Regions from separate parts of the Paraburkholderia caledonica genome, predicted to be linked through region 3. Evidence: predicted binding sites of a transcription regulator. Region 3 holds the regulator's gene; each other region holds the start of a gene.
What was found. Region 3 encodes HrcA, which represses chaperone genes, less so after heat shock. Its sites were predicted from a motif close to TTAGCACTCNNNNNNNNNGAGTGCTAA; they were not measured.

Region 1 (10,479 bases), 140 kb from region 3:
CTGCGAGAAGCCGTGCGCATCGATTCGAAGTTTTTGACCGACGCAGAGTTCGCGCAAGGCATTGCGCAGAGCGACGTGTTGATCTTGCCGCACGCGGCCGACTCCATGCTCGTCAGCGGCGTCTTCTTTGAAGCCATTGGTCTCGTGCCGGTTCTGATCGCACGATCGACACCTTTCATGGCGTGGGCCGCGCGGAGGTTCGACAACGTCATGCTGTTCAATGACGTAAGCGAGCTTCCTGCGATTCTGAAGTCGGTCAATGAGTCGTGGCAGACCATTGCCGGCAATGCGGCCAAGCGCAAAGCTGTCGACGAGTTCGGGTGGAACGCCTGCTCCCGGCAGTACGCGCAGTTTTTCGAGTCGGTCGTAGGGCATACGAACGCTGTCGAAAAACCGGTCACTGAGTGACGCTGTGAGCCGGTAGGGCGTTGTTAGGTTCGTTGGTACGTTCTTAGTTAGCGGAGGCCGTGTTAGTCCCGGCTGTTATCCGCTGCGGTTCTAAAGCGCCAAGCGGCTTGCGTGCAGCAAGCCGCTTTTGCTATCGCGCGAGTGACGCCGTCTTCGTCGCGAAGATATCGACGTAATTGAGTGGATCGTCGCGCCATTTTGTAATTGTGCTCCGCAGGCGCGCTGCGATTGTTCGCATGGGTTCCGTCTCGGCTGGTATTCCCGCCTTTGCGTCGGTTTCTTCAACCTTGCCGTAAGTGAAGTGTTCCTCAAGAAACTTAAGCACGACGTTGGGATCGCCCCCTAACCGGGCCATATGATATGGCGACCATTCCACGAGAATCGCATCGGCTTTCGCAAGCGTCTTGCTGCCGCCAGCAAAGACATAGGGCTCCGCACCCTGTGTGTCGACTTTCGCAAAGACAGGGCCGGATAACTGAATAGGAAGATCATCCAGCCTTGCGCAGCGCACTTCGATGATCTTGCGACCCACCTCGTTCTGTTTTGCGGGAAGGTTGGTTTCGAAGTGAAGGCGGTGGTCGCCCAGATTGCCGTCGGCAATCTCGAAGGGCAGCACTTCCTCTCGTTCGTGCAACGCGAGTTGGAAAGTCTCTATGTTGGGTGACGGGCAATTTTCCGCAATGTTGCGTAGAAGATTGCGGTAATTGACCGGTTCCGGTTCGAACGCATAACACTTCACGCGCTCGTTGTGCTGCGCAATCGGTATGGTCGTCATGCCGATGTTCGCGCCGATGTCGAGATATGTTCCTCCCGAACCGGCGAAGAACAATTTCAACTTGTCGGAAAGCTCAGGCGCCCAACGTCCGGTCTCGGCGTATTTCTTCAGAATGCTCAGATCATTCGAACTGCTGACCATCGTGCCGTACTGTCCATTTGCCGAGAACCGCACAACATTGAGCTTCCGTGAGAGGCTGGACAGGTAGAGATAGCCATACTCTCTCGCGAGCGAGTTATCTTCCAGGAGGGACTTTGCCATCACATGCCGAAGCCTCAAGGGAAGCATCGAGGTTACAGCGCCAGCGGCGGAGAGAACGAGTTTCTTCATGAGAAACAGAATACAGCAACCCTATTTCCGCAGCGTTTCCACATCTCCTCGCTTTCGGCAAAGGCATCAACGAAATCGGCCAGGCCTGGTAAGCGGACGACACGACAATGAACGCAACGCCGCGCTGGTGACGCAACAGGCCCGGGGCCGCTATATGAGCGAAGCAACGTTAGATAACGGTTGATCTAGCATTGCGCCGCGAACCTCCGGCTCATGTGTCAGGCGGTGCGGAAAACCGATACGGCGGTGCGCAATTGCTGCGCTTGATGTTCGAGAGAGCCGGCGGCCGCAGCCGCCTCTTCGACTAACGCGGCGTTCTGCTGCGTCACTTCGTCCATCTGTGTGATCGCCTGATTGATCTGCTCAATGCCGCGGCTCTGTTCGTGCGACGCCGACGCGATCTCGCCCATGATGTCCGTCACTCGCTGAATCGCGATGCCGACCTTTTCCATGGTTTCCCCTGCGCTCGCGACAAGTTCGGCTCCTGCCTCGACCCGCGAGCCCGATGCCTCGATGAGCGCCTTGATATCTTTGGCCGCACTCGACGACCTTTGCGCGAGACTGCGGACTTCGCTCGCGACGACGGCAAAACCCCTGCCTTCCTCGCCGGCTCTCGCGGCTTCGACCGCCGCGTTGAGCGCAAGAATGTTCGTCTGAAACGCAATGCCTTCAATGATGCCGATGATCTCGGCGATCTTGCCCGAGCTCTCCTGAATCCCGCTCATCGTGTCCACGACTTGGCCCACGATCCTGCGTCCTTCGAGCGCAACCTGATTTGCATTGTCGGCGAGTCCGTTCGCTTGCCTCGCGTTTTCCGAGTTCTGCTTGACGGTCGCGGTCAGTTCTTCAATGCTCGCCGCCGTTTCCTGCAGCGATGCGGCTTGCTGCTCGGTCCGTGCCGAGAGGTCCGTGTTGCCCGCTGCGATCTGACTCGTCCCACTCATTACGGCCTCGGAGCTCGTGCCGATGCGGACCACCATGTCGAGCAATGACTGCCGCATGCGTGCCACCGATGCGAGCAAGCTCGTTTCATTAGCGCCCGTAACGACGATCGGAAGACTCAGGTCGCCGACCGACATGCGGTGCATGGCCTGCGAAACGTCGGCGGGTTCGCCGCCAAGTGCGCCGGTCACGCGGCGAATGATTTGCCAGGCAAGTGCCGCAATACCCAGAATCGCAACCGAGATCAGGGTGATGAGGAACGCGCCCGTTCGCCAGAACGTCGCGCTGATATCGGTGGTGAATATGCCCGTTCCGATCCACCATCCCCACGGCTTGAATTCGACCAGTCCGTTGATCTTTTCTACCATCTCGCCGCTGGTGGGATGTTTGGCGAGCACCGTCATGATCGGAATATGTTCGCGGGCGAGCATTTCACGGTAGAGGTCGCCGTCGGGACGTCCGTCGGGTGCCTTTCCGACGTTGATCTTGCCGACGGTCGAAGCCTTGCGGTGTACCAGCGTGAGGCCGTCGGGAAGGCGAGCCCAGAAGTAGCTCTCGTCCGAATAATTCAGTTGGCTCAACGCCTCTTTCGTCGCGGACTGCGCCTGCTCGGTCGTCAACTTCCCGGCCACTTCCTGGTCGTGGTAGTACGTCGCGAGGTGCTCTGCCATTCGCAGCAGATTGGTGATCTGTGCGCGCTTGTCGTCGAGCATCGCTTGTCTGACGCTGTAAAGACTGTAGGAACCGACAACCAGGAGCGCGACGAGCGCCGCGAGCGCAAGCATCGTCAGGCGCGTGGAAACCTTCATTGGAAACCTCAATTGTTCAGTGGTCCCGCGCCGGATCAGTATAAAAAGCGCGCAGGTTTCTCATCAACGGCACGGCGCACCGATACTGTATTAGGGTTTCTATGGATTCGATGACGCGCGCCCCTTGGGTTGGCGGGAAGGTCGAGAAGATTTCTTGTGAGTGAGCAGGTTCGGGTTTCTCCCTGCCTTGGCCGCCTCGGATCTGGTGGAGTGGGCGGGCTAACTATCCCGTGGCGGGGCAGAGCATGTAAATCTCAACTGTCCCCACATCCCTTCTTGAATTTGTCACCACCCGTCCATATAATTAGCACTCGCTGCACGAGAGTGCTAACAACTTCGCCGGTTGGCTCGGCCAGCCGGGTTTTCCAAGCGTTCTTCAGTCTCAATCAAGAGAGGAGTATGTATGAACCTTCGTCCTTTGCATGATCGCGTGATCGTCAAGCGTCTGGATCAAGAAACCAAGACCGCGTCGGGCATCGTGATCCCCGAAGCCGCAGCAGAAAAGCCGGATCAGGGCGAAATCCTGGCAGTCGGCCCGGGCAAGCGTGACGACAAGGGCGCACAGATCGCCCTCGACGTGAAGGTTGGTGACCGCGTCCTGTTCGGCAAGTACGCAGGCCAGACCGTCAAGGTCGACGGCAACGAACTGCTCGTGATGCGCGAAGAAGACATCATGGCCGTGGTGAACAAGTAAGCGCAAGCCGCTACTTCCCCGGTTATATCCCAAGAATTCAAGGAGTTAGAAGATGGCAGCTAAAGACGTCGTATTCGGTGATTCCGCCCGTGCCAAGATGGTCGAAGGCGTGAACATCCTCGCGAACGCTGTGAAGGTCACGCTGGGTCCGAAGGGCCGCAACGTTGTCCTGGAACGCAGCTTCGGCGGCCCGACGGTCACCAAGGACGGTGTGTCGGTCGCAAAAGAGATCGAACTGAAAGACAAGCTCCAGAACATGGGCGCGCAAATGGTCAAGGAAGTGGCTTCCAAGACCAGCGACAACGCAGGTGACGGCACCACGACCGCAACGGTTCTGGCTCAGTCGATCGTCCGCGAAGGCATGAAGTACGTTGCATCGGGCATGAACCCGATGGACCTGAAGCGCGGTATCGACAAGGCCGTGGGCGCCGCGATCGAAGAACTGCGCAAGATCAGCAAGCCGTGCACGACGAACAAGGAAATCGCACAAGTCGGCGCGATTTCGGCAAACAGCGACTCGTCGATCGGCGATCGTATCGCTGAAGCAATGGACAAGGTCGGCAAGGAAGGCGTCATCACCGTCGAAGACGGCAAGTCGCTGCAAGACGAGCTGGACGTCGTCGAAGGTATGCAATTCGACCGCGGCTACCTGTCGCCGTACTTCATCAACAACCCGGACAAGCAAGTTGCCGTGCTCGAGAACCCGTTCGTGCTGCTGCACGACAAGAAGGTCTCGAACATCCGCGATCTGCTGCCGGTTCTGGAACAAGTCGCCAAGGCTGGCCGTCCGCTGCTGATCATCGCAGAAGACGTCGAAGGCGAAGCACTGGCAACGCTGGTGGTGAACAACATCCGCGGCATTCTGAAGACGGTTGCCGTGAAGGCTCCGGGCTTCGGCGATCGCCGTAAGGCCATGCTGGAAGACATCGCGATCCTGACCGGCGGCCAAGTCATCGCTGAAGAAACCGGCCTGACGCTCGAAAAGGCAACGCTGGCAGAACTGGGCCAGGCGAAGCGCATCGAAGTGGGCAAGGAAAACACGACGATCATCGACGGCGCTGGCGAAGCTGCAAACATCGAAGCGCGTGTCAAGCAAGTCCGCACGCAAATCGAAGAAGCTACGTCGGACTACGACCGTGAAAAGCTGCAAGAGCGCGTTGCCAAGCTGGCAGGCGGCGTTGCAGTGATCAAGGTCGGCGCTGCGACCGAAGTCGAAATGAAGGAAAAGAAGGCACGTGTCGAAGACGCACTGCACGCAACGCGCGCAGCTGTGGAAGAAGGCATCGTTGCAGGCGGCGGCGTTGCGCTGATCCGCGCACGTACGGCGATTGCCGGCCTGAAGGGCGCTAACGCCGATCAGGACGCAGGTATCAAGATCGTCCTGCGCGCAATGGAAGAGCCGCTGCGCCAGATCGTCACGAACGGCGGCGAAGAAGCCAGCGTCGTGGTGGCGGCAGTTGCTGCTGGCCAGGGCAACTACGGCTACAACGCAGCAACCGGCGAGTACGTCGACCTGGTTGACGCTGGTGTCGTGGACCCGACGAAGGTCACGCGCACTGCACTGCAAAACGCAGCATCGGTGGCAGGTCTCCTGCTGACGACCGACGCAGCTGTTTGCGAACTGCCGAAGGAAGACGCACCGATGCCTGGTGGCATGCCCGGCGGCATGGGCGGCATGGGCATGGACATGTAATTCATGTCCGCTCCCTGGTTGCGCCTCGTACAGAGGTTCAACCGGGAGCCCATGGAAAAGCGCGCCGCAAGGTGCGCTTGCAAAAGAGAAAACCCGCAATCAAATGCGGGTTTTTTTGTTTCTGCGCTCATTCGTTTTTGCGTTTCTGCGCGACGACAAGCGGTCAACGGCTTACGACTAAGCCGGTTGCGCGAGGCAGTGCTCATGCAAGTACCGGAAGATACCCGCTACGCTTTCGGCCGGCGTCAACGTTGCGGTGTCGATTGTGATATCCGGATCGACCGGGGATTCGTAGGGCGCTGATACGCCTGTGAACGATGCAATTTCACCGGCCAGCGCCTTTGCATACAGACCTTTCGGGTCGCGGCGCGCACATACCGCGAACGGCGCGGACAGATATATCTCCACAAATTTGTCAGCGCCCACGATATCGCGCGCCATCGTCCGGTCGGCCTGCGTCGGCGAGATGAGCGCAGTAATAACGATAAGTCCTGCGTCGTTCATCAACTGGGCGACATGCGCGACACGGCGGATGTTTTCGTGGCGGTCGTGCTGATCGAAGTCAAGATCGCTGCCAAGGCCGTGGCGAACGTTGTCGCCGTCGAGTACATAGCAGGCCCGGCCTTGGCAGACGAGTTGCCGTTCCAGTTCGAACGCGATGGTCGACTTGCCTGCTCCCGAGAGGCCGGTCAGCCAGATCGTGACCGGCTTCTGGTGGAGAAGACGCATCCTGTCCGCGAGCGTAATGGCACCGTGAAACCGTTGCACCGGGCCGCCGAGCTGCTGTTTCATTGTGTGTTCCTGAAGGCTTAAACGCAGTGCCAACCCCGGCGCCATACGCCGGCGTTATGAAGCCGTTCTGCCGAATCGGCCACGGCGACATGGAATCCGTCCGGCGCGTCCGGCGGCAAAGCGATCGAAAAGCCGGTGTAGGCGCTCGGATAGCCGGCGCTTGCAACATCCGGCCGATGCTCGCCGGTTGAGCCGCTCGCAACGACCTCGCTGCCGACGCGCACTTCGAGCCGCACACTTTGTTCCGGGCGACTGAGGTTCACGGCCCAGCCGGACACGACACCGTCGAGCACCGAGTCGACAAAGCCGTCGTACATATCGGCAAACGTTCGCGCTTCGCCCTGCGCGAACCGCAGGTATTCGTTGATCGGCGCGAGGTCGAAGCGGTTGATCACGCCGTGTACTTTGACAAGGAACGCTTCGTCGAAGCCGAATACCACCGAGCTGTGAAGGTACGGATTCTCGAGCTGATTAATTTCTGCCTGGATCACGTGAACCAGATTGAGGGCATTCGCAAACACGCTGCCCGACTTATGCGCGTCGCGTTGAATTTCGCGCTTCGCGTATTCGAAGAACTCATAATCCAGGCGATTGTCCTGAATAAATTTCTGTTTCGCGCTTTCGCTCAACTGACCAATGTTTTTCGCCGAACCGCTCGTAATGTTCGTCTCAAAGTAGAACGGCAATTTCATTCCGGTTTTGGCACAAAGCCGGAGGAGAAATTCGCTCATGTTTTCGCAGATGCCGACTGCGCTGAAGTGATGCTGCAGGTTGGCTTTCGCAATACCGAGACTGAGTTCATCTGGTGCCGGATGACCGCTCAACATTTGCACGAATACATTTTTGCCGCCGAGCGACTCGCTGACCCACTCGTCGAGCGAAAGGGCGCCGCGCAGCACGAGCGCTTCGGTTGCCGACACGCTCGCACCGCGTGCGACATCACCGTTCTTTCCGTTCAGTGCATAGCGGTAATGCGATATTTGCCGGGCGAGCGGATCGCGCAGAATGGTGCAATAGGCGAGCGGCGTCTTGAGACTTCTATGAATACCGTACGGTTGATGACCGCCGCCAATGCGCGTTTGAAGTAGCTTGGCACGGCACCGGTCCCAACCGTCGCCGGTCCATTCGAATACGGTGAATTGATCTTTGCCTCTATTCAGGTCGAAAAATGAAATCACCGTGGATCCCCCGCTTTTGGGCGGGTGAATGAAAAACGTGGGCGATGACATATGAAATATGAAGATATTTCGATTCCTGAGTGTATCGCGCGCGTTTGTCTCTCGTTGTAACGTTTAATTACGCGACGGATTCTGGATTCGGGGGGCGGGACGTCATTTACAGGCCGCTGCCCAGCGACAAAAGATGGCGTCAGATGCGCGAACCGCCAGGAGACAGGAAAACGCCGCAGCACGCGGCTGCCGCGCACGCCGGGCGAGGTGCCGGCGCGCGAACGTCGAAACAGGCGATGGGCGGTAAGGCGAAAAGAGGAGAGCGCGTCAGTGCCGCGCTTCGCCGGGCGCCGCGTCCTTGCCGCTTGCCGGCGGCGTTTCGTCGTCGCTACTGCGAGCCCAGAAGAACCGGTCCGGCATATACGCGCCCATACCCGGCCGGAACGCGCTGCGCACCGCCTGGTACAGATATTCCTGAGCCTCGCGAACCGCCTCTGCCGGCTCCTGGCCATTGGCAAGAAGTGCCGCGATGGCCGAGCCGAGCGTATCCGTCAGGCCCATGATGCGGTGACTGCCGCGATCCCACATGTCCTGGCGCAACTGGCCGTCTTCGCTGAAAAGCGTATTGACCAGCCGGTGCGTGCCGGTTTCCGTCGACAGAATGTATTCGCAGCCCTGCGACAGCAGATGCGAGATCGCGGCGTCGAGGCTCGGTGCTTCGGCGTCGCCGTCTGGCTGGGCGAGCGCGAGCAGGGTGGCCGAGTCGGCGACCAGCAAGGTGGTTTGCGGCGCGAGCAGGTCGGCAATGGCTTCACGCAGTTCATCGGCGGCGAGGACGTGCTCGTCGTCGAGTGTGAAGTCGGGGGCAAGAATTAGCGGAATGTCGTCGTAATCGGCCACTACTTCGGCGATCGCGCTCACTACCTCGGCGCGCGTGCAGGCGCCGACCTTGAACGCTGCAATCGGCATGTCCTCGAGCAGCATGCGCGCCTGGGTCGCGACGACCTCGGGGTCGAGCCCGTTGACTTCGTCGCAACTCGCCGAGTCGCGCACGGTATAGCCGGTGAGCACGGAGACGCCATGACAGCCCATGCTGGCAAGAGTCAGCAGGTCGGCTTGCAGGCCAGAGCCGCCGGTGGGATCGGAGAGGCCGAAGGTGAGGACGATCGGAGGCGTGTCGCTAGGCATGAAGATTTACAAAGGAGCAGTATTTTTGGCGCGGTGAGTGCGCAAGCGGCTCAATTATGCGTCCTAAAACGGCCCGGGGGCGTTTTTTCGCATCCCCGTCGGCTTCGTCCCGTTCTTCCTGGCTAACCTGTGGCGCGACGCCGCACGCAGCGGCGCTTTTTCCCATCCGGCATCGCCGAAGGTCGGCGGGCACAGGGACTGCGCGTTTGCGATTGCTAGGCATTAGGGCGGCAACACGGTACCATCATGGCTCCCGTTTCCACGGACTTCACGACGCGATACAAGAATGGAATATCAAAGCTGGATGTGCCTGATTTGCGGCTGGATTTACGACGAAGAAGCCGGTTTGCCGGACGAGGGTATTGCGCCGGGCACGCGCTGGGAAGACGTTCCCATCAACTGGACGTGCCCCGAGTGCGGCGCGCGCAAGGAAGACTTCGAGATGGTCCAGATCTGAAGACAAACGGCGGCCGGCGTAGCCCGGCCGAGGTGTGGCACGCGCCGGAACGTCCTCGTGCTGGCCGTGTCTCCAACCGCAGGTTGACGTTGCGTAGTCTGTCATGGCGCATTGGTCGTTCTGCATTTGGTCTCTGTGCAGCTGTCCTCGCGCATTTGTCATTGTTCAGTCGCCGGTTCGCGCGTTAGGCGCTCAGTCTGCGCGCGGCGCCCAACGGAGGCCCGCCGACTTTCCGTCGCCAACTCATGACTCTTCGATCCGCAGCACCCGTTCCCTTCGACGCATTGCCCAATCCGCGCGGCGGCGCTGTTCGCCTTGCGGAACTGGCGCTAGCCGAAGCGCTGCTGGCGTTCGAGCAACACACCGGCTGCACCACCGCGCTGGTGCGCGCCTCGCACGCACTGCGCAGCGCGGGCTGGCTGAGTGCCACGCGCTTCGCCGACGTGCTCGTGCGCCTTTCGCCGCTGGCCGGGGGCGATCCGTCTGAGGCCGAACACGTGCGCCCGGCGTTCGGTGCCGCGCTGCGCGACTTCCGTGCAGCGCTCGAACGTCACAACCTGCGCGAACTGGCTTGCTCGCCTACGCTCTTCAGTCATTACCGCGAGTTGTGTGCCGATCTCGGCGAACACACCGCGGCTTCTCCGGTGGCCTTCGAAGACCTCGCACTGACCGCGCGGCCCGTGCCGCCGGTTTCGTTTCATGCGCAGTCGGCCGAGCAACTGGCTCATCTGCGTGCGCGCTACGAACGCGCGCTGCTCCCGGTGCTGCGCTCGCAGCCGGATACGGGCAGCGTGGCGGCGCGCGCTGCCACTAACGCCGCGCTCGACGAACTCGACGCTGTATTCACCGAACTCGCCGGTCCCGATCCCTACGACTTCTGGCGTCTTGCCAAAGCCTGCGCCCGTGCATTGCGAGTCAGCGGGCGCGCGGCGGGTGAGCCCGACTCACGGCGTTTCTACGCGCGTTGCAATCTGGCGCTTGCCGATCATGCACGCGGCATCGAACGCGCGCAGCGCTCGCTGGTGCGAGCCACCCTCGCGCTGCTGTGGCGCGATTACGCACTGTTCGGCGCCGCCGCTGAAGATGCCGACCAGGTCGAGGTGCTGCACGATTACGGCTTGACGGTCGATTGGCACGTGGCAGGCACGCAGGCATCGGAAATGCTTTGGGAAGCCGGAGCCGTGGAGGCGCAGTCATTCAGCGCACGCACTTCCATGACACG
Region 2 (10,479 bases), on a different contig from region 3:
GCACGCCAGCACGTCAATTGCGCTCATGACAGACTCCGCCGACACCGCCAACCCGTTCCCCTGTGCCCGCTTCATCAAGGAAATCGGCCGCGGGCCGAACGGAGCACGCGCGCTCACGGCCGACGATACGCGCGCGCTCTACACCGCCATGCTCGACGGCCGCGTCGGTGAACTGGAACTGGGCGCGGTGCTGCTCGCTTATCGTGTGAAAGGTGAAACCGCCGACGAACTCGCGGCGATGCTGGCGGGCGCCCATGCGTCGTTCGAGCCGGTTCATCTGCGTCCCGGCGAGTTCCGGCCCGTGTCGATCCCCAGCTATAACGGCGCGCGCAAACAGCCGAACCTCGTGCCGCTGCTTGCGCTGTTGCTGGCGCGTGAAGGGGTGCCGGTCCTCGTGCACGGCATCACCGACGATCCCGGTCGCGTGACGAGCGCCGAAATTTTCACGCATCTGCGGATACCGCACGCGACCTCGCACGACGACATTGAAGACGGGCTTGCAGAGCGCCGTCTCGCGTTTGCGCCGATCGACGTGCTCGCGCCAAAGCTTGCACGTCTGCTCGGGCTGCGGCGGCGCATGGGCGTGCGCAATTCGACGCATACGCTCGTCAAGATTCTGCAGCCGTTCGCGCCCGCCGGGCTGCGTCTCGTGAACTACACGCATCCGCCGTATCGGGACAGCCTCACGCAGCTATTTAGCAGCCATCCGGACGCGGCGGCCGGCGGCGCTTTGCTCGCGCGCGGCACGGAGGGCGAAGCGGTCGCCGACACCCGGCGTCAGGTGCAGGTGGACTGGCTGCACGACGGGATCTGCGAAACGCGAGTGCCGCATGAACGCTCGTCGCGCGACGCACCTGAGGTCGAGTTGCCCGAAGCACGCGATGCCGCGACGACAGCGGCATGGATCGGCGCCGTGCTGCGCGGCGAGGCGCCGGTGCCAAGCGCGATAGAGAGGCAAGTCGAGTTGATTGCCGACGTCGCTAGAACGCCCGCGCACTGAAGCTCACTCAATCGCGCAACGCGTCGCCTGCCATGCAATGAGGCGCCACTGGCCGTCTTCCTGCGTGTGGATTGCCGTGTAGGCAATGGGAAAAAGCAGTGCGCCGCTATTCGCTTCCATCTCGATCAGCGCGCGACCGGTCACGACGCAGGTTTCGCGGCCGACCGGCAGCACATCTTGCGACTGCACTTCGATTTGCCGATAGCGGCGGCGCCCGGCGGTAATGCCGTCGATGAACTGCCGCTTCGTCTCGCGCTTGCCGTTCGTGTGCACGTAGCTCACGTTCTCTGCGAGCAGCGCGTCGAGCGATTGACCGTCGCCGTCGACCATCGCGCGGAAGCGTTCGCGTTCCAGCCCGCGGATCGCCTCGATTGTCTTTGCCGCCATTGCTCAGCCCCTTGCACCGGTGAGCCAGACGCGGCCACGGTCGTCAGAAGTTATATTGCAGGTATAGCTGGTGGAAATTTATACCAGGATTCGGCTCTTTGATACCGCCATTCGAAACATGCTGGAAGCGGTAGCCCGCCTGGTACTGCTGATGGGCGCCGAACTGCATGCCCACACCCGCCATATCGGCGAACTGGAACGCAGTGGACAGTGTGAAAGTCGAAGAAATTCTCGGGCTCGACAACAAGCGCACACCCGCGCCCGCTTCGACGAAAGGCCGGATCGATCCGGATCCTTTAATGAAGCGAATGATAGGCGTCACACCGATCTCGCCGATGTTCTCATGCACATTGCCTTCGTTCGTGTGCCACCAGGCAACATGGGCCTCGCCGATCAGCGCGAAATGCCAGTCGCCGATCTGCCACCACGTGAGATTCGGGTCCCACACGAGCCCGAGGTCCAGTTTCTTGACATGATGATCCCCTAGAGCTCCGGTGACCTGGACTCCGAACTGATCAGCGGCGGCGACGCCGGAAAGCGTGAGCAGCAGAGCCGCGCACGCAGTTTTTAGAGCCAGACCACGGAAGACATTCTTTTTGTTGTCCATCTGATACCCGCGCTCAGCAAGTTGAACATTCTGTAACAGTTTGCGTATTCTAAAGACAATCTGAAGGCGGTGGATCCTGTTAAGAAACTTAAATTTTCGCAATTACATACATCATAAAGTGCAAAAATCGGTCGAAAGTGAAAGTGAATGGTGTTTGTTAGGTAATTTCTACGGCAGCAGCGCTGGCCGCCGAAGGCGAGTATGATGACTATTGAAAGTTGAAATTCAATAGGAAACAACGGAACTTGGATGCCCCTATGGGCTCTAAGTATTAGCACTCGGAAATCGAGAGTGCTAACATCCAACGCTGGAGTCGTTACCTGAACAAGCTTTTGCCTGATTCCAAAGGAGTTTTAAACGTGAGCCATGCATTGACCCTTCCGAGTACTCTGAGCCCGTCGTCGGCTAAGGCCGCTCCGGCAGGTGCGCTGGCGCTCTCGCATTCCTCCCTGCTGCCCGGTCAACTGGGCAACATCGACGCCTACATCCAGGCCGTAAATCGGATTCCGATGCTGACGCCGGCAGAAGAACGCCAGTTCGCCACAGAATTCCGCGAGCACGACAACCTCGAGGCTGCACGCCGCCTCGTGCTGTCGCACCTGCGGCTGGTCGTCTCGATCGCGCGCAACTATCTGGGCTATGGGCTGCCGCACGCCGACCTGATCCAGGAAGGCAACATCGGCCTGATGAAGGCCGTGAAGCGCTTCGATCCGGAGCAGAACGTACGTCTCGTGTCGTACGCCATGCACTGGATCAAGGCGGAGATCCACGAATACATCCTGCGCAACTGGCGCATGGTGAAGGTCGCCACAACGAAGGCGCAGCGCAAGCTGTTCTTCAACCTGCGCAGCCATAAACAAGGCTTGGGCGCTTTCACGCCGGACGAGATCGAAGGACTCGCCAAAGAGTTGAACGTCAAGCGCGAAGAAGTAGCCGAGATGGAAACGCGCCTCTCCGGCGGCGACATCGCACTGGAAGGCCAGGTTGAAGACGGCGAAGAGTCGTATGCGCCGATCGCGTATCTCGCCGACTCGCATAGCGAGCCGACCGCGGTACTGGCCTCGCGTCAACGCGACAAGCTGCAAAGCGACGGTATCGCGACGGCACTGGAGGCACTCGACGCCCGCAGCCGCCGCATCATCGAAGCTCGCTGGCTGAAGGTCGAAGACGACGGTTCGGGCGGCTCGACGCTACACGAACTGGCCGACGAGTTCGGCGTCTCGGCTGAGCGTATTCGTCAGATCGAAGCTAGCGCAATGAAGAAGATGCGCGGTGCGCTGACCGAATACGCGTAACGCTCGTCAACGGACAGATCGGCGTGGTGTAAGCCGGTGAGCCAAAAAAGAAGCGCTGAAGTCCAAAGCCCTGCCTCGCAAGACGGCGGGGCTTTTTTTTGCGTCGTTCCCGGGCTGCGGCAAATGGGCACACGCGCCGGCTACGCGAGAAGGGTCGGCGTACCGCACGCTAACGAGTAGTTTGTCCGGCATGGCGCCGGTAAACGCAAAGCGGCACCTCGGATCGAGGTGCCGCTTTCTTATTGCGCTGCTGGTCGGGGGCTCGGTGGACCCGCGCTAACCGCATCGCCGCATCGCGTGGCATGAAGCGCCTTGAGCGCTTCGCCGCCACGCCTGTCGGTCACGCAGGCAAAGGCGCCGCGCCGCCGCTGGCCGGCATGCGCGTTGCCAGTGCTTGCGCGTAACGCCGCGCCGCATCGCCGACGACGATATGGACCGTATCCGCCGCAACCCACGCCGTGTCGAGCGTCGCGAGACGCTGACGATCCACCGCCGACGGATCCTGAACGACGATACGCAGACGCGTCGCCGCCACTGCGTCGAGCGACTTCACGTTGCCGGCGCCGCCAAACACCGCCAGCCAGCGCAATGGATCGGGATCGAGCGGACCATTTGCGGCAGCCGAAGCACCACCCACCGTCGCCGAAGGTGCAGCCGAAGTCGAAACCGCAGCCGGCGCAGCAGCGGATGCAGCCGGCTTCACCACACCGGCATCGTTACCGCCCCGCTCCATCGCAGTCCGAATTTCATCAGCGATGATGTCCGCTTCCGGTCCGATAATGACCTGTACGTTCGTCGCGCCGCGCTTGAGCACGCCGCGCGCGCCGATGGTCTTCAGTTCGTTCTCCGACACCTTGCCGGAGTCCACCACGGACAGACGCAGACGCGTCGTGCACGCATCCACCACCGAGAGATTCGCCGCGCCGCCGAGCGCCGCGATATAACGCTGCGCGCGCGGGACGGCAGCGCCTGCCACGGGCGAAACGAAACCGCCGGCCGCGAACGAATCGACTTGTTCGTCGGCAGCGGCGGGTTCACGGCCCGGCGTCGCCATGTTGAACTTGCGGATGAAGAAGCGGAACAGGCCGTAGTACACCACCGCATACACGATGCCGACCGGAATGGCCAGCCAGCCCTTGGTCGAAAGGCCGTAGTTCAGCACGTAGTCGATTGCGCCCGCGGAGAACGTGAAGCCGAGGTGAATGCCGAGCGCCGAACAGATTGCAAGGGCAAGACCCGTCAACAGCGCATGGATCACGTACAGCACCGGCGCGAGGAACATGAAGCTGAACTCGATCGGCTCCGTGACGCCCGTCAGAAACGACGTAAGCGCCATGGAAAACAGCAGACCGCCCACGATCGCGCGGCGCTCTTTCGGCGCTTCATGGAACATCGCGAGACATGCGGCCGGCAAGCCGAACATCATGACCGGGAAAAAGCCCGTCATGAACGTTCCGGCAGTCGGATCGCCGGCGAAAAAGCGATGCAGGTCGCCCGTCACGGCGGCGCCGCCCGGCGGCGTGAAGGTGCCGAACACGAACCACGTCAGCGAGTTCAGGATGTGATGCAAACCCGTCACGAGCAGCAGCCGGTTCAGCACGCCGAACACGAATGCGCCGAGCGCGCCCGCCGTGGTCAGCCAATGGCCGGCTGTATCGATCACGCTCTGCACCGGTTGCCACACATAGCCGAACAGAATGCCGAGCGCGAGACAGACCACGCCCGTGACGATCGGCACGAAGCGTTTCCCTCCGAAGAACGCCAGGTAGTCCGGCAGCTTGATGTCCTTGTAGCGGTTGTACAGCAAGCCGGCCACGATACCCGCCACGATCCCCGACAACACGCCCATATTCAGCTTGTCGTTGATGTCCTTCATCACCGCGACTTCGATCAGATAACCGATCGCGCCCGCGAGACCCGCGACGCCGTTGTTGTCCTTCGCGAAGCCGACCGCCACGCCGATTGCAAACAGCAGCGGCAGGTTGTCGAAGATCGCGCCGCCGGCGTCGGCGATCATCTTGATGTTGAACACATCGGGCTGGCCGAGGCGCAGCAGCAGGCCGGCAACCGGCAGCACCGCGATAGGCAGCATCAGCGCGCGTCCCAGGCGCTGAATCTTCAGAAACGGATTCCCATCCATTGATACCTCCAATCCTTGTCTCGTTGTCGACGAACGTCGTGAGTTATGTAGCGTTGCGTACCGTGCGGGGTTCAGTCCAACGGCCACGTTTCGCGGCTTACTGCTCTTACCGCCTGCGCCGATTCGAGCGCCAGCGCGTCCTGGGCGCGTTGACGGCACAGTTGATAATCGAGGTTGCGCACCCGCGCCTTGATGCCCGGCACCGAAACCGGGTCCACCGAAAGCTCGGTTACGCCGAGGCCGACAAGCAGCGGCATCGCAAGCGGATCGCCCGCTAGCGCACCGCATACGCCGACCCATTTGCCATGCTTGCTCGCGCCTTGCACGGTCGCTGCAATCAGTCGCAGCACGGCCGGATGCAGACCGTCGGACTGTGCGGCGAGATCGGCCTGACAGCGGTCCATGGCGAGCGTGTATTGCGTCAGGTCGTTCGTGCCGATCGACAGGAAGTCCGCGTGTTGCGACAGTTGGTCGGCCAGCAGCGCCGCCGACGGCACCTCGATCATCACGCCGACTTCAATCGGCTCTGTGCGGCCCAACTCGCGAGCAAATTCGTCGATCCGTTTGCGGATGCGAATCAGCTCGCCCACATCCGTCACCATGGGCAACAAAATGCGTACGGCACCAAACGGCTTTACGGAGAGCAGACCGCGCAGCTGATCGTCGAGCAGATCGGGGCGCACCTGCGCGAGGCGAATGCCGCGCAAGCCGAGCGCGGGGTTCGGCTCTGGCGGCAGCGTGAGGTAGTCGACTTCCTTGTCCGCGCCGACGTCGAGCGTGCGGATGATCGCGGTGCGGCCGCTCAATGCGTCGACAATGCCTTGATAGCTCTGCCGATGCTCGTCCGTGGTCGGCGCGGCTGCACGGTGAATGAACAGCAGTTCGGTACGCAGCAGGCCGACCGAGTCCGCGCCGTTTTCCACGGCCGTTTTCGCGTCGTCGAGCGTCGCGATGTTCGCGGCGACTTCGATCGCGCGGCCATCGGCCGTGACCGCAGCTTCCTGCGACGTACGGCGATTCGCTTCGCGCACACCCGCAAGGCGGCTGCGTTCGAGCCGCGCGCGTTCGACATCCAGCTCCGTGGGGGCAAATTCCAGCCGACCGGTGGTCGCGTTGACGACGACCTGCGTGCCTTCGGGAATCGCATACAGCGCATCGCCCATAGCGACCAGCGCGGGAATGCCCGCCTGCCGCGCGAGAATCGCCGCGTGCGACGTCGCACCGCCGCGCGCCATCACGAGCGCCGTGACGCGTGAACGATCCAGTGCGGACAAATCGGATGGCGTGAACTCTTCCGCGGCGAGCACTGCTTCGTCCGGGAGCGCGCGCGCTGCGGCATTCGTATAGCCGAGCGCACGCAGCACGCGTTTCTCGATGTCGCGCAGATCGGCGGCACGTTCGGCGAGCAACGCGTCTTCGATATTAGTAAGGATGGCTATCTGTGCGCGAATCGCTTCGCGCCACGCAAAGCCCGCACTCTTGCCGAGACTGATCAGATCGCGCGCGGCGTCGAGCAGCGTGGGGTCTTCAAGCAACACGCGATGCACCGCGAAAATACCCGCCTCGCCGACCGCACCGCGTTGCGACGCGTCGCGCACCGTCGTGCCGAGGTCGGTGTCGACGGTCGCAATCGCCTTGTCGAGCAGACGGCTTTCCGCAGCCGACGTGCCGCTTGCCTGTTCAGGCGGATCGATGTCCGCGTCGTCCCAGCACACCAGCTTGCCGATCGCCACGCCCGGCGACGCGCAGACACCGGCGAGCGTGTTCGGCGCGAGAGTCTCGCCCGCCGCCGGTGCCACGGTTTGCGGCGCGGGCGAACTCTGCCGCGCAGGCTTCTCTTCGACTTCGCCGTGCGCCTCGCGCGTCAGCTCGTCAGCAATCGCGTCTACAGCGGCGCGGGCTTGCGGACCCACGCCGAGTAGCTCCACCGTCGCGCCTTGACCCGCGCCGAGTCCCAGCAGTCCAACCACGCTTTCGATTGCCGCCTTGCGCCCTTCGTAACGCACCTCGACACGCGCATCGAAACCGCGCGCCGCTTCACGCGCACGCGCTGCCGGCCGTGCATGAAGGCCGCCCGCGTGAACCAGTGTGACTTGCGCGCGCGCTTCCTCAGTCACGCTCGTTGCGCTCAACTGACGAGACGCGTCGGCCGCCGCACCGTCGCGAGGACGCAGCAACAACAGCGGCGTTTCACCCGCCTTCAGCATGCCGCCCTGCGCGCGCTCGACGATTTCGAACGCGTCAGAGTTGGCTATAGCGATGACAGAAACAAGGCTCGGCGCATGCAAGGCGATCTGATCCTGATCGAACTCGATCAGCACGTCGCCGGCATGCACGTGTGCGCCCTGCTCGATCATCGGCGCAAAGCCTTTGCCGTTCAGCTCGACAGTGTCGATACCGATATGCAGCAGAATCTCGGCGCCCTCCGCCGTGGCCAGCGTCACAGCGTGGCCGGTGCGTGCAAGGTGGGTGACGGTTCCCTCGCACGGCGCGACGAGTCGGCCCTCGAGCGGATCGACGCCGATCCCGTCACCGAACATGCCGCCCGAAAACACCGGGTCGGGCACGTTCGCGAGCGGCACGACCGGACCGGTCATCGGCGCCAGCAAAACAATATGGCCTTCAGAATGGCTCATTAAACGGGACTCCTCGACACGTCGCATCTGATTTCTCGTCAGTGAGTTTCGGTGATTTTGTTGAGATGGCGCGGCGCATCGGGATTGCGCCCGCGCGCGGCCGCAAGGCCCGCAGCCATCACGTAAAAGGACAGGATGGCGGCGATCGGATCGAGCGCCGCGTGAGCGGTGGTAGCGAGCGGCAGCGTCGCTTCGGGTACATCGGACGGAGCGGCAAGCAAAACGCGAGCACCGCGAGCCTGCATGTCGCGCGCGAGTTGCAGCAGACCAGCCTGCTCCGGCCCGCGCGGTGCGAACACCAGCAACGGATAGTCGCGGTCGATCAGTTCCATCGGACCGTGCCGCACTTCCGCGCTAGAAAACGCTTCTGCCTGAATGCCGGAGGTTTCCTTCAGCTTCAACGCGGCTTCCTGCGCGACGGCAAGGCCGAGACCGCGGCCGATCACGATCATGCGTTCGATGCCGCGCAGTTCGTCGACGGCTTTCGACCAGTCGAGCTTGCCGGCGGTCTGCAACGCGTCGGGCAGCGCGTTCAACGCAGCCAGCAAGTCCGGATCGCGCTGCCAATGCGCAACCAGTTGCGCGGAAATCGAGAGCATCGCGATGTAGCTTTTGGTGGCGGCAACGCTCAGTTCAGGACCCGCGACGAGCGGCAGATGCCACTCGCACGCGTCGGCGAGCGGTGAAGCCGGTGCGTTGACTGCGGCAACCGTCAACGCGCCCGCCTCGCGCAACGCCTGCATCGTGCCGACAAGATCAGGACTCTTGCCCGATTGCGAGAACGCCAGTGCAAGCTGATCGCGAACCTGTAGCGGCGCCTGTTGGAGCGTCGCGACCGACATGGGCAGCGACGCGACCGGCACGCCGAGGCGGCTCATCGTCAGGCTTGCGAAGTAACTTGCCGCATGGTCGGAACTGCCGCGCGCGACCGTCAGCGCGACATGGCGAGGTTGCTGAGCGAGCCGGGCGGCCAGGGCCTCGACGCGCGAGGTGTCCGTGAGTTGCGCGGCGACCGTTTCTGCGGACGCCAACGCCTCTTTAAGCATATTCGACAATTGCTTCTCCTTCGACGTATGTCGCGCTCAACGCCAGTTCACGATCGAACACGACGACGTCGGCCCATGCACCGCGCGCGATGCGGCCGCGGTCTTCGATGCCGAGGTAGTCGGCGGCGTAGCGCGACAAACGGTTTGATACATCGGCGATCGGCAGACCGATCGACACCAGATTGCGCAGCGCCTGATCCATGGTCAGGGTGCTGCCGGCGAGCGTGCCGTCGGCGAGACGCACGCCGCCGAGACACTTCGTTACGTGCTGGCTGCCCAGGCGGTACTCGCCGTCGGGCATGCCGGTCGCCGACGTGCTGTCCGTGACCACGTACAGCCGCGGAATCGCGCGCAGTGCGGCGCGGATCGCACCCGGATGCACGTGCAGCAGGTCGGGAATGATTTCGGCGAATTCGGCATGCGCGAGCGCCGCGCCGACGAGGCCAGGATTGCGGTGATGCAGCGGCGACATCGCGTTGAAAAGATGCGTGAAGCCGCACGCGCCGTGTTTGAGCGCGGCAACGGCGTCGTCGTAAGTGCCGAGCGAATGGCCGAGCTGTACGCGCACGCCGCGCGCCGCCATCTCCGAGATGATGTCCATATGGCCGGCAATTTCAGGCGCCAGCGTAACGACGCGAATCGGCGCGATGGACAGATACTTGAGCACTTCGTCCATCACAGCGGAGACGGCTGCATCGGGCTGCGCGCCCAGCTTGCCAGGGTTGATGTATGGCCCTTCCAGATGTACACCGAGCACTCGCGAGCAGCCTGGCGTGCGCACGCGCGCGACGTCGCCGAGACCGGCGACCACGCTCATCAGTTCGTCGCGCGGCGCGGTCATGGTGGTAGCCAGCAGACTCGTCGTGCCGTAGCGCGCATGAGTGCGTGTGATCGTTTCGATCGCGTTACCGGCTTCCATGACGTCGGCGCCGCCGCCACCGTGCACGTGCAGGTCGATGAAGCCCGGCAGGATGTACGGAGCGTCGTTCGTCGCGGGATCGACACGCTCGCCGGTAATCGCCGTGATGCGGCCGTTTTCGAATTCGAGCGTGCCGTGAATCCACCCGTCGGTGGTGAGTATGTTTCCGGTCAGCATGAGTCTCTCTTGCAAGGCGTGATACGGGGTGGCTCAATCGCGCCTGAGCGCGCGGTGCGGGGCGCGGGCGCGCGGCTTACGCGGCCGTGTGCCCCACCTGGATGCGGCGCTCAGGTCCGCAATTCAGCGACGAAGTCGTAGTAGTCGTCGCGGCAATAGGTGTCCGTCAATTCGATTGCGCGCTGGTCGGCGCTATAACCGATACGGGTAATGACCAGCAGCGCCGAGCGCGGTTCGATATCCATGAGGGAAGCGATCTCGCTCGAAGCGTT
Region 3 (10,479 bases):
GAAATAGAGGACGAGCGCCAGCGCCAGAACGACGTGAAGAGTCCGGCGCAGCACGACGTGGTCGCTTCCGCTCAGAGGCCGGGCCTGCCCGGTTTCCTGCGGGTCGGCGGATTCGTTTCGCTCGGACATGCTGCGGCGGGTGGGCGTATGGTAGTTTTGCGATTTAACGACGAAATGTAACACACGGGAAAGCGTCGGCAGGACTTCGTGCAAGCCCTGTCAGCACGCCGCCGCGCGAGCTTCATCCGCGTGCGGGAAGTCGTGGTGCGACGAAGCGGTCATGACTCTGGCGCACAGTCCCCGACAATCAAGCAACGAGCGAGCCAGACCTTTGATGACTCACGCTACTCTTCTGAGTTCCGACTATTCGCACTATGCGGCGCGCGCCGCCGCGGCGCATCCCAAACTCGCCGTGCAGGTGGCGGAGCTTGCGTCCGCGCCGCTGACCCGCGAGCGCATCGACGCCCGCTTTGACATGCTTTGCGCGGAGGCCGCCGGCGGCGCTTCCGTTCCCTTGACCGAAGAGGCACTGAAACGGGCGCTGCGCCGGTTGCGCACCGAGGTGTTTTGCGCCGTGATGGAGCGCGACCTGGCTGGCGAGGCGGACGTCGCCGAAGTCACCGGAGCGATGACCGATCTGGCCGAGACGACAATCCAGCGCGCGCTTGCCGTGCTTTCCGCCGAACTCGAGGCCCTCTTTGGCGAGCCGCGCGGCCCGCAGGGCGAGCGGCTCACGCTGGGTGTGGTCGGCATGGGCAAGCTCGGCGGTCGGGAACTGAACGTGTCGTCGGACATCGACCTGATCTTCATATATGAAGAGGACGGCGAGACCGGCGGCGGGCAGCGCGCGGCGATTGCCACGCAGGACTTTTTCACACGGCTCGGCAAGCGGCTGATCGGCGCTCTCGCTGAAGTCACCGCCGATGGCTATGTGTTTCGCGTCGACATGCGTTTGCGCCCGAACGGCGATTCGGGGCCGCTCGTCTGCAGCCTCGGCATGCTCGAAGAGTATTTCTACGTGCAGGGCCGCGAGTGGGAACGCTATGCGTGGATCAAGGGCCGGCTCGTTTCCGAAGCCACGAGCGAGGCGGCGCGGCGTCTCTCGAAACAGCTCGATGCGATCGTCACGCCGTTCGTCTATCGCCGCTATCTCGACTTTGGCGTGATCAGCGCGATTCGCGCGTTGCATCTGCAGATTCGCCAGGAGGCGCAGCGCCGCGCGTCGATGCGCCCTGACAAGGCCGACGACATCAAGCTAGGGCGCGGTGGCATCCGCGAAATCGAATTTAGCGCGCAGGTGTTCCAGTTGATCCGCGGCGGCCAGGACGCCGGTTTTCGTGTGCGTCCGACGCTCGCCGTGTTGCGGCACGCCGCGACGCATGGGTTGATCGACACGTCGGTCTGCGTGAAGCTTTCGCAGGCGTATCGGTTCCTGCGCGAACTGGAACACCGGCTGCAATATCGCAACGACGCGCAAACTCACGCGATGCCCGTCGATCCCGAGGACCGTGCGGCGCTCGCCCGTGCCATGGGCTGCGACGACTATTCGACGTTGATGGCTCGGCTCGACGCGCATCGCGAGTTTGTCGAACAGCAGTTCGATCAGATATTTGCCGACAAGGTAAGCGGCCGCGATGGCTGCGGCGCCCCCGAAGACGGCGCGGCGGCCTGGGTCTGGAGCAGCGCACTCTCGGACGACAGCGCCGAAGATGCGTTGCGCGCGCGTATCGTCGAACTGGGTGTGGCGGAGCCGGGCGATCTGCTCGCGCGGCTGCGCGGCGTGTGGCAATCGTCGCGTTATGCGGGGCTCGCGGAGCGCAGCCGGCAGCGTTTCGACATCGTCGCGCAGCGCGCACTCGAAGCCGCACGCACGCTGGAGCCGCCCGAGCGGCGCGGCGATACGCTCGCACGTCTTTTCGATCTGCTCGAAGCCGTGAGCCGGCGCGGTGCGTATCTGGCGCTGCTGACCGAATATCCGCAAGCGCTGCATCGGGTGTTGTCGGTGCTGGGCGCCTCGCGCTGGGCGGCCGGCTATCTGATCCGCCATCCGCAATTGCTCGACGAGCTGCTCGACGACGAAGCGATCAATAGTCCATTCGACTGGTCGGAGTTCAAGCGCACGTTGCGCTTGCGGCTTGCCGCCGCGGACGGCGTCGAGCAGCAAATGGACTTGCTGCGCCATGCGCACCAGGCCGAAGTGTTCCGGATTCTGCTGATCGACCTTGCCGGCAAGCTGAGCGTCGAACATGTGAGCGACCGCCTGTCCGAACTCGCCGATGCTGTGCTCGATGTAACGCTCGAAGCCGTGTGGAACCAGTTGCCGAAGCGCCACCGCGAGGTGCCGCGTTTCGCGGTGATCGCATACGGCAAGCTGGGTGGCAAAGAGTTGGGCTATGCGTCCGACCTCGACGTCATTTTCCTCTACGACGATCCCGACGACGCCGCAGCCGATATCTATTCCACGTACACCCGCCGGCTCATTACCTGGCTGACCACGGCGACCGGCGCAGGCACATTGTTCGATATCGACCTGCGCCTGCGGCCGAACGGCGAGTCGGGTTTGCTCGTCACCGATCTGGACGCGTTCCGCCGCTATCAGTTGCGCGAGGGCGACGCAGCCAACACCGCGTGGGTCTGGGAGCACCAGGCACTGACCCGCGCGCGTTACTGTGCGGGCGACGCGCAGATCGGCGCGCAGTTCGAGGCGATCCGTGAACAGGTATTGACCACGCCGCGCGACGCCGCGCAGCTTGCCGCCGAGATTGTCGAGATGCGCGAGCGGGTGATAGCCGGGCACCCTAACCATACGACGCTGTTCGACCTCAAGCATGATCGCGGCGGCATGGTGGATATCGAATTCACTGTGCAGTACTGGGTCTTGCTGCACGCGGCGCGCGATCCCGAGTTGATCCGCAATACCGGGAACATTGCTTTGCTGCGCGAAGTGTCGCGCCTCGGGCTGATGAGCGAGGCCGAAGCCGAGACGGTCGGCGCGGCTTACCGCACGTACCGGAAGCTGCAGCACAAGCTGCGGCTGGATGGGATGGAGAAGGCGCGCGTGGAGCCGGCTCTCGTCGCGACGGAACGCGATGCCGTGCTCGGACTTTGGGAGCGGGTGTTTGGCGAGCGTTGAAGGAGACGTGCGTTATGGCGGGCCGCGGCACAAGCGCGTGTTGCCGGCGCTTGCCCCTTGCCGCTGCGGCGGTAAAGACCTGTGCCCGCGCTGAAGGCCGGCCTTCGCCGCAGCCTCGGGGCGACTAAGCCGCCAGCATTTCCTTCGCGTGCTTGCGAGTGGTCGGCGTGATTTCGAGCCCGCCGAGCATTCGCGCGACTTCTTCCACGCGGCTCGCCTTGTCGAGGGAAACGACGCTGCTGACCGTACCGCCCTTGCCATTGCCGGTCTTCGCGACCTGGAAATGATGATCGCCCCGTGCGGCGACCTGCGGCAAATGCGTCACGCAAAGCACCTGGCGCGCTTCTCCGAGTTGATGCAGTAGCCGTCCGACCACTTCGGCGACGCCGCCGCCAATGCCCGTATCCACTTCGTCGAAGATCAGCGTGGGCGTCGGGCTTGCGGCGCTGGCAATCACGGCCAGCGCAAGGCTGATCCGCGCGAGTTCGCCGCCCGATGCGACTTTAGCAAGCGGCCGCAGCGGCACACCTGCATGCCCGGCAACGCGGAATTCGACCTGCTCCAGCCCATGCGCGCCGCCTTCCGGCAGCGGCACGAGCGCTACTTCGAAGCTGCCGCCTTTCATCGACAGTTCCTGCATGCCCGTGGTGACCGCCGCGCCGAGGGCCTTGCCGGCCTTTGCGCGTGCCTTGGACAGCTTTTTAGCTTCCGCGACGAATACCTCACGCGCCTTCGCTTCTGCTGCATGCAGGCTATCGAGGTCGGCGGCAGCGTCAAGCGCGGCAAGCTGCGCACGGCGTGTTTCGTGTTCGTCGGGCAGCGTTTCGGGCTGCAAGCGGAACTTGCGCGCCGCCGAATGCAATGCGTCGAGGCGCTTTTCGACCTGGGCAAGCCGGTCGGGATCGAGTTCGAGCTTTTGTGCGTAGTGGCTCAGCGAGTACGCAGCTTCCTGAAGTTGAATCTCGGCGGGTTCGAGCGCGGCCAGCACGTCGTTCAAGGCCGGATCGATTTCCGCGAGGTCGCGCACCTTCGACACGATCGACGCAAGATGCGTGATCATGGCTTCGTCCGATTCGGATAACGCAGTCAGCGCGCCTTGCACGCCGTCGATCAAATTCGCCGAATGCGACAGCCGCCGATGCTCCGTGTTAACTTCTTCCCATTCGCCCGGCTGGGGCGACAGCTTGTCCAGCTCCGCAAGCTGCCAGGCAAGCCGCTCGCGTTCCAGTTGCAACTCGCGGTCGCGCGTATGCGCATGCTCGACCGCCTGAACCTTCTCGCGCCATGTGCGCCACGCGCGCGTGACGCCCGCGGAAAGTTCGCTCAGGCCCGCGTGGGTATCGAACAGTTCGCGCTGGGCGTCGGGACGCATCAGCAACTGGTGCGCGTGCTGGCCATGAATATCCACCAGCATTTCGCCGACCTTGCGCAGTTGCGCCAGTGTCGCGGCCGTGCCGTTGATGAAAGCGCGCGAGCGCCCATTTGCATCCACTACGCGGCGCAGCATCACCGTGCCGCCGTTCTGGCCGTCGGCTGCCGACGCGCTGAACGCCTGCTCGTCGAGCCACTGATCCACCTGCGCGTGCGTGTCGAATTCCGCGGTGATGTCGGCGCGGCTCTCGCCGGTGCGAACGACGCTCGCGTCGGCGCGCGCGCCGAGCGCGAGTGCCAGCGCGTCGATGAGGATCGACTTGCCGGCGCCGGTCTCGCCGGAAAAAACGGTAAAGCCGCTGTCGAATTCAAGATCGAGCGCGGCGACGATGACGAAGTCGCGTATCGAGAGGTGGCGAAGCATGAAGGTGGTCTGTGAGCCTGATATTCGGGTTTCTCTGGCGGCGCTTGTATCCGGGCATTCCGCCGGTCAGAGCTTGCCGTCTTCTTCGTGCGACGGGTATTCGTTCCAGTGCAGCTTCTTGCGCAGCGTCGCGAAATAGCTGTAGCCGACCGGATGCAGCATGGGCACCGTATGACGCGAGCGGCGCACTTCGATCGCGTCGCCCAGTTCGAGCGATGTGAACGACTGCATGTCGAAATTGACGTTGACCTCGCGCCCCGAAACGATCTGGATACTGACCTTCGAATCGTCCGGCAACACGATGGGCCGGTTTGACAGCGCGTGCGGCGCGATCGGCACGAGTACGATGCCCTGCAGCTGCGGATGAAGAATCGGCCCTTGCGACGACAGCGCATAAGCCGTCGAGCCGGTGGGCGTTGCTACGATCAGGCCGTCCGAGCGCTGGTTGTACATGAAGCGCCCGTCCACCGAAACGTGCAGTTCCGCCATGCCGGAGAAGCCGCTGCGATTGACCACCACGTCGTTGAAGGCAAGCGCGTGATAGATCGGATTGCCCTGGCGCATGATGCGCGCCTCAAGCAGCACGCGCTCCTCGCGTTCGAAGTTGCCCGCCAGCATTTGCGGCACGATCTCGCTCATGTCCGAGATCGGGATGTCGGTAATGAAACCCAGCCGTCCGTGGTTGATGCCGATGAGCGGAGTGCGGTAAGGCGCCAGCTGCCGCCCGATGCCCAGCATCGTGCCGTCGCCGCCCAACACGATCGCCACATCTGCACGCGCGCCGATCTCGGCCGGACGCAGCGCCGGATACTCGGTGACGCCGATTTCCGCGGCGGTGTCGGCTTCGAAAAAGACTTCGAAGCCGCGCTTCGCGATGCAGGAGGCGAGCGCCGTCAGGGGCTCGCGAATGCCCGGGGTGTTGTTGCGCCCGACGAGCGCCACGGTCTTGAACTGGCTGGTTACTTGCATGCCGGCATTACACCATAGGTAAGGCCCGAAAAGAACCGCGCGCGGACCCGGTGGCCCGCCGGCACGGGCAGGCCGCCAGCGCAGTTAGGGATTATCGTTAGAATGGTGAAGCCTTGATGACATGCGCGCCCTGCAAACTGCAACGGCGCGCTGCGGGCGGGGCCGTCGGCAACAGGGCTGGCGGCGCACCGGACCGAACGCGGCACCGGGCGTTGAGACCGGCGCTGAAACCAGCGCAAGACGCAGTCCTGGCGAGCGGCGGTTGATCCGCCGGTGTTGGGCGCCGTTAGCGCTCGCGGTAGTCGCACCATTGAGCTAAAATTTTCCGTCATGCTAGATCCTCGCGCACAAACCCTCCTAAAAACTCTGATCGAGCGCTACATTGCCGAAGGTCAGCCGGTCGGCTCGCGCACGTTGTCGCGCTATTCCGGCCTGGAGCTGAGTCCGGCGACCATCCGCAACGTCATGTCGGATCTCGAGGATCTGGGCCTTGTGATCAGCCCGCATACTTCGGCTGGACGCATTCCCACGCCGCGCGGCTACCGGCTTTTTGTCGACACAATGTTGACTGTCGAGTCGGCCGCAGACGAAGAAGCAGTCACGCGTACCGTCAAGACTACGCTGCAGGCCGGTGAGCCGCAGAAAATCGTCGCTGCGGCGGCGAGCGTGCTCTCGAATCTGTCGCAGTTTGCCGGGGTCGTGCTCACGCCGCGACGCAGCCACGTGTTCAAGCAGATCGAATTCATGCGCCTGTCGGACAAGCGCATTCTGCTGATCATCGTTACGCCCGAAGGCGACGTGCAGAACCGCATGATGGCGACCCAACGCGACTTCACGCCGTCCGAACTGGTCGAAGCGTCCAACTACATCAACGCCCACTTCGCCGGTCTTTCGTTCGACGAAGTGCGCCGCCGCCTGCGCGAAGAGATCGACCAGTTGCGCGGCGACATGACCACGCTCATGCACGCGGCCGTCACCGCGAGCACCGACGAATCGGACACCGGCGAGACCGTGCTCATTTCGGGCGAGCGCAATCTGCTCGAGGTCGCGGATCTTTCCTCGGACATGGCGCGCTTGCGCAAGCTCTTCGATGTGTTCGATCAAAAGACCAGTCTCCTTCAGTTGCTGGATGTGTCGAGTCATGCGGCTGGCGTGCAGATCTTCATAGGCGGCGAGTCGAACCTCGTGCCTATCGAGGAAATGAGCGTCGTTACCGCGCCGTACGAGGTGAATGGCAAGATCGTCGGCACACTTGGCGTGATCGGACCCACGCGAATGGCCTACAACCGCGTGATCCCGATCGTGGACATCACCGCGAGACTGCTCTCGCTGACGCTCAGTCAGCAGTAGCGCGTCGGCGCTGCGGCGTTTCATCCAGTACATGATGCGCGAGCCGGCGCCGCCTGCCAATTGGCCGAACGGCCAGGGGTCTCCAGGGCGCGCGGCCACGAGGCGCGCCGCTATAATGAATCTCACCTGATTCCACTTCCCGCCTTGAGCGGTTGTCCCTGCTGCCTATGCGCTTCGACCTCGAGCGGCCCTCGCAGAACGCCACGTCGCACCGCGTTGCCGTGCTGCTGATCAATCTCGGCACGCCCGACGCGCCAACGCCTCGAGCGGTTCGCCGCTATCTCGCGCAGTTCCTCTCCGATCCTCGCGTGGTGGAAATTCCGGCGCTGCTATGGCAAATCATTTTGCGGCTTCTGATCCTGCCGTTCCGGGGTCGCGCATCCGCGAAGAAATATGCGGCCGTGTGGATGCCCGAAGGCTCGCCGCTGCGCGTCTACACGGAAAAGCAGGTGGAAGGTTTGCGCCACCTGCTGCAATTGAATGACTACACGGTGCTCGTCGAGTACGCCATGCGCTACGGCACGCCCGGCATTCCCGCCATGCTCAATCAGCTGAAGCTCGCCGGTGCCGAACGGGTGCTGCTGGTGCCGATGTATCCGCAATACTCGTCGTCGACCACGGCAACCGCATTCGACGACGCGTTCTCCGCCCTGAAGCGCATGCGTAACCAGCCCGAGATCCGCACGGTGCGCCAGTACGCCGATCATCCCGCGTACGTTTCAGCGCTCGCTGCGCAGGTGCACCACTACTGGCATCTCCATGGCCGTCCGGATTTCGCTGCCGGCGACAAGCTCGTTCTCAGTTTTCATGGCGTGCCCAAGCGAACGCTCGATCTTGGCGATCCGTACCACGAGCAGTGCCAGACGACAGGCGCGCTGCTGATGCAGGCGCTCGGCCTCACGCCGGTGGAATGCCGGATCACGTTCCAGTCGCGTTTCGGCAAGGCGGAGTGGTTGCAGCCGTATACGGCACCCACGCTGAAGGAGCTCGGGGCAGCAGGCGTGCGGCGTGCTGACGTATTTTGTCCCGGCTTCACCGCTGATTGCCTCGAGACGATCGAAGAGATCGGCATGGAAGTGCGTGACGAGTTCCTGCATGCCGGCGGCAAGGAGTTCCATCGCATTCCTTGCGTGAACGCGTCGCAGGCGTGGATTGCCGCGCTTGGCGAAATCGTCGCGCAGAATCTGCAAGGCTGGCCGGTGCAGGCGGTCCCCGTACCGCATCACACTCCGGCTTGAGCACGCTTATGAACTACCGAATTTCGACGGAACCGGGCGCGAAGCTGCGCATCGACAAGTGGCTTTGGGCGGCACGCTTCTTCAAGACGCGATCGCTTGCCGCGGACGCGGTCGAGAAGGGGCGCGTCCGCATAGGCGGAGCCAACGTGAAGCCGGCCAAGGACGTGCGGGTCGGCGATCTCGTCGAGATCGAAATCGAGCGATTCGTATGGCAAGTGCAGGTGCTGGGCGTATGCGACGTGCGCGGCCCAGCAAGCGTCGCGCAGACGCTTTACGCCGAGACGGACGAGAGCCGGCAAAAGCGGCAGGCCGAGCACGAACGCCGCAAGACCTATCGAGAGCCGGCCGAGGCACTACACGGCCGCCCGACCAAGCGCGACCGCCGGACTATCGACAGATTTTCAGGTGGGGATTGAACAGTTGTTCCATGGTCGCGTTCACGCCGCCGTATTCGGTTGTGTGATCGTTGACCGCCCCAGACATACAGATGGTCGTGGTGCCCGCAACGAGTACCAGTGCGACCACCGAGATTGCAAAGGTCAGTTTCACGGTACCCCCTTTTGGGATGGTGCGGAAAAGAAACGAGCTAGCCAGGTGGAAATTGCAAAAAGGCGGAAAGGTTTATGTCAGATTAGGGTTAACGCTGTTTTTCCGCCGCGTAACTGGAGCATAGGTCACTTGCACGCCGCGCTCAATCTGAATCTGATCGCCGCGCACTCATGGTTGTAACCGCGCGTTTCGGCCGGCTGCTGCCGGTTTGAAAATTTCGGCGAAGGCGCTTGAAATGGCGCATTTGCGGCCCCAACTGCCGTTTCGATACGTGGTAGCGCGCCTGGATAACTGTCGCGATTTTGCAACGCACAAATCGCGTTGGTGTCATGCGCCGTTGCTGCCGTTGGCTTTTAATTTTTTAACGACTTTCAGCGACATGGAAAACACGCAAGAGAACCCGACGAGCCAGAATCCCACGCCCGCGGACGAAACCGCGCGCCAGGCCGCCGAGGCGGTCACTCCGGAGCAGGAAGCCGCTGCGAGCGTCGCCACGGACACGCCGGCGACGGGTGCGGAAGCTGCATTGGCCGAAGCGCAGGCGAAGATCGCCGAATTGCAGGAAAGCTTCCTGCGCGCGAAAGCCGAGACGGAGAACGTGCGCCGCCGCGCGCAAGAAGACGTTGCGAAGGCACATAAGTTTGCAATCGAGAGCTTCGCGGAGCATCTGCTGCCGGTGATCGACAGTCTGGAAGCAGCCGTCGCTCACTCGACCGACGACCTTCAGAAAGTGCGCGAAGGTGTCGAACTCACGCTGCGTCAGCTCACAGGCGCGCTGGAGAAGGGCCGCGTCGTCGCGCTGAATCCGGTGGGCGAGAAGTTCGACCCGCACCGCCATCAGGCTATCTCCATGGTGCCGGCAGACCAGGAGCCGAACACGGTTGTTGCCGTGCTGCAAAAGGGCTTCGTGATTGCCGATCGCGTGCTGCGCCCGGCGCTCGTCACTGTCGCCGCGCCGAAGTAAGGCCGGTTTGCTCCGTATTCCGTTCGGGTTTCGCCGGCGTTCGCTAGACACAGCCGTAGACAACGAGTAGGCATCAAGTAGGCATCGTCATGGCCAAAATTCCCGTCGACGCAACCGCGTTTTCGGCGTTTGACATGCAGGAGCTAAGCGCCGAGTCATTCGACGCCAGTCTCGCCGAAGCGGGTGACCAACTCGCGGTGGTGTTCTTCTGGGGACTCGACTGCTTCAACTGCGAGATCGCCAAGAAGGCCATGCTTGCGCAACCGGACGCGATCCGTGCGCTCGGCTTGCGGTGGTTTCACAGCAATGTCTACGAGCACCGCGAGCTTGGCCGGCGTTTCATGCTTCATGGTGTGCCGACGTGGTTCTTCTTTCACCGCGGCAAACGGCTGGGTAGGGCGACAGGCTGGCACGGCCTCGCGCAGTTCGAGGCGGCGGTCGCCGCGGCGCGCGAGAAGATCCGCCCGGCCAATGCCGCAGG

Region 1: the regulator HrcA is predicted to act here: its motif matches at 3,569-3,595, upstream of groES (co-chaperone GroES).
Region 2: the regulator HrcA is predicted to act here: its motif matches at 2,266-2,292, upstream of rpoH (RNA polymerase sigma factor RpoH).

What each region holds. Positions count from the first base shown of each region.
Region 1 covers NZ_KB911042.1:238,692-249,170, forward strand. The annotation lists gene H281_RS0124695 (glycosyltransferase) at 1-408, shown strand, start outside; gene H281_RS0124700 (FkbM family methyltransferase) at 539-1,513, opposite strand; gene H281_RS0124705 (methyl-accepting chemotaxis protein) at 1,732-3,264, opposite strand; gene groES (co-chaperone GroES) at 3,668-3,958, shown strand; gene groL (chaperonin GroEL) at 4,011-5,651, shown strand; gene cysC (adenylyl-sulfate kinase) at 5,829-6,443, opposite strand; gene H281_RS0124725 (sulfotransferase family 2 domain-containing protein) at 6,461-7,672, opposite strand; gene H281_RS0124730 (hydroxymethylpyrimidine/phosphomethylpyrimidine kinase) at 7,940-8,800, opposite strand; gene H281_RS0124735 (rubredoxin) at 9,087-9,257, shown strand; gene H281_RS0124740 (hypothetical protein) at 9,503-10,479, shown strand, end outside.
Region 2 covers NZ_KB911036.1:90,230-100,708, forward strand. The annotation lists gene ybiB (DNA-binding protein YbiB) at 26-1,000, shown strand; gene H281_RS0110205 (nuclear transport factor 2 family protein) at 1,004-1,387, opposite strand; gene H281_RS0110210 (acyloxyacyl hydrolase) at 1,431-1,994, opposite strand; gene rpoH (RNA polymerase sigma factor RpoH) at 2,354-3,289, shown strand; gene nagE (N-acetylglucosamine-specific PTS transporter subunit IIBC) at 3,630-5,429, opposite strand; gene ptsP (phosphoenolpyruvate--protein phosphotransferase) at 5,501-8,065, opposite strand; gene H281_RS0110230 (SIS domain-containing protein) at 8,104-9,111, opposite strand; gene nagA (N-acetylglucosamine-6-phosphate deacetylase) at 9,104-10,207, opposite strand; gene H281_RS0110240 (GntR family transcriptional regulator) at 10,318-10,479, opposite strand, start outside.
Region 3 covers NZ_KB911042.1:100,622-111,100, forward strand. The annotation lists gene H281_RS0124115 (YhdP family protein) at 1-129, opposite strand, end outside; gene glnE (bifunctional [glutamate--ammonia ligase]-adenylyl-L-tyrosine phosphorylase/[glutamate--ammonia-ligase] adenylyltransferase) at 281-3,133, shown strand; gene recN (DNA repair protein RecN) at 3,258-4,928, opposite strand; gene H281_RS0124130 (NAD kinase) at 4,995-5,897, opposite strand; gene hrcA (heat-inducible transcriptional repressor HrcA) at 6,228-7,247, shown strand; gene hemH (ferrochelatase) at 7,415-8,485, shown strand; gene H281_RS0124145 (RNA-binding S4 domain-containing protein) at 8,494-8,901, shown strand; gene H281_RS36970 (hypothetical protein) at 8,873-9,034, opposite strand; gene grpE (nucleotide exchange factor GrpE) at 9,414-9,998, shown strand; gene H281_RS34820 (thioredoxin family protein) at 10,088-10,479, shown strand, end outside.